2 regions of the Kitasatospora sp. NPDC056731 genome follow, and region 2 is predicted to be linked to the other one. Evidence: riboswitches for the same ligand, from Rfam matches in the RefSeq annotation. Region 2 holds a riboswitch; the other holds the start of a gene.
The links. A riboswitch is a leader RNA that binds a small molecule or an ion and turns the genes downstream of it on or off. The one in region 2 is predicted to bind glycine.
Positions count from the first base shown of each region.

Region 1 (4,489 bases), on a different contig from region 2:
AGTACCGAGCCCTGGGCCTCCATGACCGCCACCGGGGCGAAGTTCTCGGAGGCGATCATCTCCAGGGTGGTCTGCTGGCGGTGCAGCTCGGCGTCGACCGCGGCGGCGATCTCCGGGTCGAGGGAGTGCAGGGACTGGTTCAGAACCGTCATGGTGTGGTCTTCCCGGGAGGAGAGAGACGGGAGCAGAGAGGGGGGAGCCTGGCAGGGCGGCCGCCGCGCTGCGGCCGCCCCGTCACGAGCGGGTCAGCCGCCGATGAAGGCGGTGTACTCGTCCGCGCTGAGCAGCTCGTCGGTGGACTCCACCTGGACCTTGAACAGCCAGCCGCCCTCGAACGGGGCGCTGTTGACCAGGCTGTTGTCGTCCAGGACGTCCTGGTTGATCTCGACGATCTTCCCGGTCACCGGGGAGAACAGGTCGCTGACCGACTTGGTCGACTCCAGCTCGCCACAGGACTCGCCCGCGGTCACGTCGGCGCCGACCTCGGGCAGCTGCACGTAGACGATGTCACCGAGCGCGTCGGCCGCGTGGGCGGTGATGCCGACCGTGGAGACACCGCCCTCGATGGCGGTCAGCCACTCGTGCTCCTTGGTGTACTGCAGGTGCTGGGGGTTGCTCATGGCGTCATTCTCCAGGATGGGAAGCGGGTACGACGAAGCGGGCCGCCGCACGGACGGCTTCGACGCGGATCAGGCGTGGTTCAGGCATGGGATCAGACCTGGGTCGGACCTGGGTCGGACCGGGATCAGGCGTGGCTCAAGCCTGGGTCGGGCGTGGTGACAGGCCCGGGTCTACGGGGAGGGCGGGGCCTCGGCGAGCGGAGGCCCCGCGGCCTCAGCGGGCGCGCTTGTAGAACGGCAGCGCCACGACCTCGACCGGCTCGTGCTTGCCGCGCACGTCCACCGCGACGGCGGTGCCGGGGGCGGCGTGGGCCGCGTCCACGTAGGCGATCGCGATCGGTCGGCCCAGGGTCGGCGACGGGGCGCCCGAGGTGATCCGGCCGATCGGGGCGCCGTCGGCGGAGACCACGGTGTACTCGGCGCGCGGGACGCGCTTGCCCTCGGAGACCAGGCCGACCAGCACCCGCGGCGGGTTGGCCTCGGCCGCGGCGGCGGCCCTCTCCAGCGCCTTGCGGCCGACGAAGGTGCCCTCGTTGGTGGTCTTGTCGAAGCGCACGACCCGGCCCAGGCCCGCGTCGAACGGGGTCAGGTCGGTGGAGAGCTCGTGCCCGTACAGCGGCATGCCGGCCTCCAGACGCAGCGTGTCGCGGCAGGACAGGCCGCACGGGACCAGGCCGCGGCCCTCGCCGGCGGCGGTCAGCGCCTGCCAGACCCCCTCGGCGTCGCCCGGGTTGCAGAAGATCTCGAAGCCGTCCTCGCCGGTGTAGCCGGTCCGGGCGAGCAGCACGTCGCGGCCGGCGACCTGGGCCGGGAGGATCGCGTAGTACTTCAGGCCGGGCAGGTCGGCGTCGGTGGTCCCGGCCAGGATCGCGGTGGCCTCCGGGCCCTGGACGGCGATCAGCGCGTAGGTGTCGCGGTCGTCCGTGACGACGGCGTCGAAGCCCTTGGCGCGGGCGATCAGCTCGTCCAGCACCAGCTGGGCGTTGGAGGCGTTGGCGACGACCAGGAAGGCGTCCTCGCGCAGGCGGTAGACGATCAGGTCGTCCAGGATGCCGCCGTCCTCGGCGCAGATCATGGTGTAGCGGGCGCGCAGCACGCCCAGCGCGGAGACGAAGCCGACCAGCGCGTGGTCCAGCATCTCGCCGGCCTGCGGGCCGGTGACGGTGATCTCGCCCATGTGGGAGAGGTCGAACAGCCCGGCCCGGGTGCGGACGGCGAGGTGTTCCTCGCGCTCGCTGCCGTAGCGCAGCGGCATGTCCCAGCCGGCGAAGTCGGTCATGGTCGCGCCGAGGGCGCGGTGCAGCGCGTCGAGCGCGGTGAGGCGGAGGGACGACATGGCCTGGAACTCCTCGGTCTGGGCACTCATGGGTGCACGCGCCGGAACCGGACCCGCTGGGGGGCCGACCCTGCGCGCGGGCATGCGGCGGCGTGGGTCTCCCCATCTGTCGTCGAACCTGAGAGCTTCACCGCCCACCTGCCCGCAGCTGTTTCCAGCATCCAGGACAGCATGGTGGCTTGCACCGTGGGTGGGCGCGCGACAGGGCCGTGCGCCACTTTCCAGATGTGCCTAACCCGTGCGGTAGGGGGGCCTGAGAGATTCCGGGGAGGAGTTGCTCCTTCGGCGCCGGCTGTGCCGCCTGACGGGGCACTCCGGGCTCTCCCGCGCGGGTTCGAGCGGCCGGTATGGAGTTGTCGGTCCGCCGGCGCGCCGCGCCGTCGAACGCGCACATCATGGCACGTCCGCGCCGACGACGGGAGAGGGGACCCGGTCACACCCCGCCACCTCGGGCACAGCCCTAGACTGCTGCGCGTCGGCGCAGCAGAGGGCGGCCGACCGGCAGAGGGCGGATCAGGCGCGCATGGGGTACCCGGTGGAGCAGCAGCAGGGGTGGGGCGGGCCGGAGTCGGCGCCGCCGGGCGGCGGGTGGCCGGCCAACGAGCTGGAGCAGGTGCTGACCGCCGCGCTGGGCGACCCGGGTGCGACGCCGCGGGTGGTCGAGGTGCTGGCCCGCAGCCAGGTGTGGATCCCGCTGCCGGCCGGCGGCGACCCGCAGGGGCCCGCGCTGGACCTGCCGACCATCGAGCTGGCCGGCGAGCCGTACGTGCCGGTGTTCTCCTCGCAGGAGGTGTTCCTGCGGCAGGCGCCGGGGATGGCCTTCGCGGTGGCGCCGGTCTGGGAGTTCGCCCGCGGGCTGCCGCTGGGCGTGGGCATCGCGGTCAACCCGGAGGCGGCGGTGGGCATCCCGGTGCCGCCGCAGGGTGTGGCGGAGCTGCGGCGCGGCCCGCGCGAGGAGCGCCTGGCCGACCAGGAGCAGGGCCGGAACCAGGAGCAGAGCCAGAGTCAGGGCCAGGGGCCGGAGGCGCCGACGGGTGGCCGGGTGGCGCTGCGTGAGCCGGTGCCGGGGGAGGATCCGGAGCACTTCCTGGCCGCCTGCCGGGCCGAACTGTCCGCGCTGCCCGGAGTGTTGTCCGCGCGGCGGGCGCTCGCCAGCATCGAGGGCGAGCCGACCGTGATGTTCGTGGGCGTCCAGCTGGACCAGGCGGCCCCGGCCGACCCGGGCGCGGTGAACGAGGCGCTCGGCCGTGCGCTGGGAACCGCGCCGCTGCCGGGGGGCGTCCACCTCGTACTGCTCGATCTCGCCGATGACCCGGTGGTCGAGTGGCTGCTCACCCGGGTACTCCCTTTCTACGCGCGGGGTTGAGCGGGGTTCGTATCGGAGGCACGTCGCCGTGGCGGTGGCCGGTGCCGCGCCATAGGGTGCGTGCAGACGGCCGACGGGCCGGCAGGCTTGAGGAAAGAGGCGCGGCGAGGTGGGCGCATGAGTGCGGGAGCGGTAGCGGGCGGTGCACCGGGGCCCTGGGGCCAGGCGCCCGCCGGGCGCCCCGGAGCGGATCCGGGCGCGCTGGAGCGCACCCTGCGCGAGGTCGCGCCGGAGCGCTACGAGGCGTACGAGCAACTGCTGCACGCACTGGCCGACGGCCAGGTCTGGATGCTGCTGTGGCACGGCACGCCGGGCAGCGCGGACGCCCAGTACGGGAACATGGAGATCAGCGGCCACGGCTACGCGCCGGCCGTCACCTCGTCCGAGCAGCTGGCGTCGTCCGGCTGGGCGCGGGCCCACGAGGTCATCTCCGGGCGGGAGATCGCCGCTTCGCTGTACCGGACCCGCTGGGGGCTGTGGCTCAACCCGCACGCGCCCGGCGGCGGGGTCGGGGTGCCCTGGGCGGACCTGCGGCGGATCGCCGCGGGCCTGGAGCGGCTGCCGGCCGGGCCGTTGAAGCTGAGCGAGCCGCAGCTGAACGCCCAGCCGTTCTTCGCGCTGCTGGAGCGGCAGGCCGGTGAGGTGCGCGCGGTGCGGGCGCTGCGCCGGGCCTGGGTGCAGCCGGCCGTGGGGGAGCCGTACCTGGCGATCGGACTGGAGCTGTACGAGAGTTCGCCGCCGGCGGTGGAGGCGGTGCGGGCGCTGATGCAGCGGGCGATCGCGGTGGCTCCGGAGGGGCTGGCGGTGTCCACGGTGGCGATGGCGGACGAGTACGACCCGGTGGCGCTGTGGATGCGGGCGCACGCGCGCCCGTTCTTCGACCGGGAGGCGGGCCGCCCGCCGACCGGCCCGTACCCGCCGGTGCCGCCTCCGCCGTACCCCGCGCAGCAGGGGCCGGGTTACGGCTACGGCACGCAGCAGCCCCCGCAGGGCTGGACCGGGCAGCCGCAGCAGCCGTGGCCCGGATACCCGGGGCGCTGACAACCAAAACCTTTTTCCAGAAGCCGACTTGATCTTGCATCAGGTCGGCTTCGGTGCTTTCCGGACGAACTTCCGGCCGGTACCGTCGATCACCTTGACATGCCTGATACAGCCGTGTGAAGAGGG
Region 1 is NZ_JBFBNR010000014.1:170,757-175,245, forward strand. Features, by position in the region: gene glyA (serine hydroxymethyltransferase) at 1-152, opposite strand, end outside; gene gcvH (glycine cleavage system protein GcvH) at 246-620, opposite strand; gene gcvT (glycine cleavage system aminomethyltransferase GcvT) at 835-1,956, opposite strand; glycine riboswitch at 2,188-2,293, opposite strand; gene AB0R04_RS17480 (enhanced serine sensitivity protein SseB C-terminal domain-containing protein) at 2,480-3,322, shown strand; gene AB0R04_RS17485 (enhanced serine sensitivity protein SseB C-terminal domain-containing protein) at 3,440-4,363, shown strand.
Region 1: linked by a shared signal. The riboswitch ahead of gcvT (glycine cleavage system aminomethyltransferase GcvT) and the one ahead of gcvP (aminomethyl-transferring glycine dehydrogenase) in region 2 are both predicted to bind glycine.

Region 2 (4,489 bases):
AGTTGGCGTTCAGCACCGCGACCTGGGTCGCGCGCTTGAGGCCCTCGCCGCCCATCAGCCGGACGTACGCCCAGGAGATCGGCAGGATGGCCGCCGAGCCCCACGGCGCCGCCGAGATCGGGCCGACCCCGGTGGCCGGGCCGGCCTCCGGCTGCAGCGGGTGGTTCGGCAGGTACGGCGCCAGGTGGGCGCGCACCGCGACCGGGCCGACGCCCGGGCCGCCGCCGCCGTGCGGGATGCAGAAGGTCTTGTGCAGGTTCAGGTGCGAGACGTCCGCGCCGAACTTGCCCGGCTTGGCGAGGCCGACCAGGGCGTTCAGGTTGGCACCGTCCACGTACACCTGGCCGCCGGCCTCGTGCACCAGGGCGCAGATGTCGGTGATCTGGGTCTCGTACACGCCGTGGGTGGACGGGTAGGTGACCATCAGCACGGAGAGGCTGTCCCGGTGCTGCTCGATCTTGGCCTTCAGGTCCTCGACGTCCACGTCGCCGTCGACCAGGGTCTTCACCACGACCACGCGCATGCCGGCCATCACCGCGGAGGCCGCGTTGGTGCCGTGCGCGGAGGACGGGATCAGGCAGACGTCGCGCTGGGTGTCGCCGTTGGCGTGGTGGTAGGCGCGGACGGCCAGCAGGCCGGCCAGCTCGCCCTGCGAGCCCGCGTTCGGCTGGATCGAGACGGCGTCGTAGCCGGTCACCTCGACCAGCTGGCGCTCCAGCTCGCGGATCAGGCTGAGGAAGCCCTGGGCCTGCTCGATCGGCGCGAAGGGGTGCAGCTGGCCGAACTCCGGCCAGGTGACGGCCTCCATCTCGGTGGTCGCGTTGAGCTTCATGGTGCAGGAGCCCAGCGGGATCATGCCGCGGTCCAGCGCGTAGTCCCGGTCCGACAGGCGGCGCAGGTAGCGCAGCATGGCGGTCTCCGAGCGGTGGCTGTGGAAGACCGGGTGGGTCAGGTACTCGTCCTGGCGCAGCAGCGCGGCCGGCAGCGCGTCGGCGCCCTCGGCGACCTCGACCGCGGGGACGCCGAACGCGGCCCAGACGGCGGCCAGGTGCTCGCGGGTGGTGGTCTCGTCGGTGGAGACCGAGATCCGGTCCGCGCCGTCCTGGTGGACGTTGACGCCGTTGGCGCGGGCGGCGGCCGCGATCTCGGCGGCACGGCCCGGGACGACGGCGGTGACGGTGTCGAAGAACTCGCCGTGCAGCAGCTCGACGCCGCCGGCCCGCAGGCCCTCGGCGAGGGCGGCGGCGTAGCGGTGGGTGCGGCGGGCGATGTCGGCCAGGCCGTCCGGGCCATGGTAGACGGCGTACATCGAGGCCATGACGGCGAGCAGCACCTGGGCGGTGCAGATGTTGCTGGTGGCCTTCTCACGGCGGATGTGCTGCTCGCGGGTCTGCAGCGCCAGGCGGTAGGCGCGGTTGCCGTCGGCGTCGACCGAGACGCCGACCAGGCGGCCGGGCAGCGAGCGGGCGTACTCGGCGCGCACCGACAGGTAGCCGGCGTGCGGGCCGCCGAAGCCCATCGGCACGCCGAAGCGCTGCGAGGTGCCGCAGGCGATGTCGGCGCCGAGCGAGCCCGGCGAGGCGAGCAGGGTCAGCGCCAGCAGGTCGGCGGCGACCGCGACGATCGCGCCGAGGCCGTGCGCCTGCTCGATGACCGGGGCGAGGTCGCGGACCACACCGGTGGCGCCCGGGTACTGGAGCAGCACGCCGAAGACGCCGCGCTCGGCGATCTCGGCCGGGATGCCCTCCGACAGGTCGGCGACGACGACCTCGACACCGGTCGGCACCGCGCGGGTGTTGATCACCGCGGTGGTCTGCGGCAGGGTCTCGGCGTCGACCAGGAAGACGCCGCCCTTGACCTTGGTGACGCGGCGGGCGAGCGCCATCGCCTCGGCGGCCGCGGTGCCCTCGTCGAGCAGCGAGGAGCCGGAGGTCGGCAGGCCGGTCAGGTCGGAGACCAGGGTCTGGAAGTTGAGCAGCGCCTCCAGGCGACCCTGGGAGATCTCCGGCTGGTACGGCGTGTAGGCGGTGTACCAGGCCGGGTTCTCCATGACGTTGCGCAGGATCACCGGCGGGGTGAACGTGCCGTAGTAGCCCAGGCCGATCATCGGCTGGAGCACCTGGTTGCGGCTCGCCAGCTCGCGCAGTTCGGCGAGCACCTGCGCCTCGCTGCGGCCGCCGGGCAGGTCCAGGCCGGTGATGGAGCGGATCGCCTCGGGAACGGCGGTGGCGGCGAGTTCGTCCAGCGAGCCGTAGCCGATGGACGCCAGCATCTTCTGCTGCGCGGCGTCGTCGGGGCCGATGTGGCGGTTCTCGAAGGGGCTGGCCAGCTCAAGCTCGGTGAGGGTCGAGGCGCCGGTGGGGCGTCCCGCGTTCGGCTGGGCGTTCATGGTGGTCGAGGCCTCCTGGTCACGGACCGGCGGGGGTGCGCACGCCGACCGGCCGGAGCCGCTGCGGACAGCGATTCGACCCGGGCGGGCGAACCCGACAGGCCTCCCCCTCTGTCATCGGGACCTGAGAGCTTCACCCGCACGGCGCGCTGTGGCACGCCGCCGGCTTGCACCGTCGGTGAGGGTGGTGGCCGTCGGCTCCCTGCCGACGGTCCTGCCCTGCTTTCCAGAGTGACCTACCCCACACGGTACGGATGCCTGAGAGATTCCGGGGAGGAGTTGCTCCTTCGGCGCCCCGACCAGCGCTTTCCGTGGCCGGGGACTCTCCCGAGCGGGCTCGGCGGTCGCCGCCCAGGGTACCAGCGGCAGGCCCCCTGATCACGGCCGCGTCGGGTCACTCCGGGTCTACGCGCGTCCCCCGGACGGTCCAGCCCGAAGCCCGTCCGGCGCACCCCGGTCGCGCCCGTCCGATTCATGGCCTTTGGTGTGAAGTGGCAGGCGGAACGGGTGCTCCGGCCACGGTCCTGCGGGAGTTCCGCAGGCGCAGCGCACTGGAGGAAAGAGTGCAAACCGACATCGATCCCCGGGACCTCATCGGCCACAAGGCGGTCGACCGCAACGGAGACAAGATCGGCACGGTCGACGAGGTCTACCTGGACGACGCCACCGGCCAGCCGGAGTGGGCAGCCGTCCGGACCGGCATCTTCGGCCGGGACGCCTTCGTCCCGCTCACCACCAGCGAGTTCTCCGGCGACGAGCTCCGGGTGCCGTACGACAAGTCGCTGGTGAAGGAGTCGCCGGACTTCGGCGTCGGCCAGCACCTGTCGCCCGCCCAGGAGCTCCAGCTCTACCGCTACTACGGCCTGGACACCCCGGCGAACGGCCGGCCGGTCGGCCGGGACGCCGACCGGCCCATCGGCCGCGAGGGTGACCGGCTGATCGGCCGGGACGGCGACCGCCCAGCCGACCGGGGCAGCGACCGGCCCATCGGCCGCGAGGGTGACCGGCCCATCGGCCGCGAGGGTGACCGACCGACGCGGCCCGACCTCGACTTCGGCACCACCTCGGCGGCCGAGCCCGTGAAGCCCATCACCTTCCACTCCCTCGGCCCCGTCCCGACCACCACCCCTGCCGACCCCACCGGCACCGCGACGGAGGTCAACGTGCGGACCCTCAACACCCCCGCGCCCGCAGCGACCCCCACGACGACCGAGCCCAAGCCGCAGCCCGCCCCGGTCGTGACGACCACCGCGACCACGAACTCGGTCATGGCCGCGCCGGTCTCGGAGCGCTCGACCGGCCCGGCCACCTCGTCCCCCAACGGCCCGGTGGAGATCACCTGCCGCGAGGAGCGCCTGGACATCACCACGGACTGGCACATCGTGGGCACCGCGAAGCTGCGCAAGTACGTGACCAGCGAGCAGGTCGAGCGCCGCGTCCCGGTGGTCCGCGAGCGCGTCCGGGTGGAGCGGATGCCGGTGAGCGAGGCCGAGCGCGCCTCGCTCACCGAGAAGGAGATCGCCGAGGCGGTGGAGGAGGTCACCCTGCGCGAGGAGCGCCCGGTGGTCCGCAAGTACCTCACCCCGATCGAGCGGGTCCGCCTGGTGGTGGAGCGCTACACCGCCGAGGAGGTGATCCGGGACGAGCTGCGCCGCGAGCACGTCGAGGTCCACGACAACACCGCCGCCGCCCCGGCGACCCCGGCAGCCACCCCGGTGGCCGAGACCCCCCGCCCGGCCGTGCTGCGCCCGTTCGCCTGACCCCTCGCCCCCAGGGCCCCGGACCTCTCGGTCCGGGGCCCTCGGCATGCCCCGTCCCGGTCGCCGCCCGGCCGGAATCCTTCGATTTTGCCAAAGCGTCACCACTGGATATTTGACACTCTGAAGTATCTCCCGGCATGGTTACTTCAGTTCATTCACTATGTACGGGAGGAAGCAACCGTGAGTGAGGCACCACAGCCCACCACCGCGGCCGAGAAGCAGAGCAGCGCCCGGGTCCTGCCGGCCCTCATCCTGGCGATGCTGTCGTTCAGCGTGGTGCAGACCGCGGTCGTCCCGATCCTGCCCTCGCTGGCCAAGGAACTGAGCGTCTCCGCGTCCA
Region 2 is NZ_JBFBNR010000062.1:13,360-17,848, reverse strand. Features, by position in the region: gene gcvP (aminomethyl-transferring glycine dehydrogenase) at 1-2,389, opposite strand, end outside; glycine riboswitch at 2,626-2,729, opposite strand; partial or broken gene AB0R04_RS35615 (PRC-barrel domain-containing protein) at 2,953-3,267, shown strand; gene AB0R04_RS35610 (DUF2382 domain-containing protein) at 3,658-4,149, shown strand; gene AB0R04_RS35605 (MFS transporter) at 4,330-4,489, shown strand, end outside.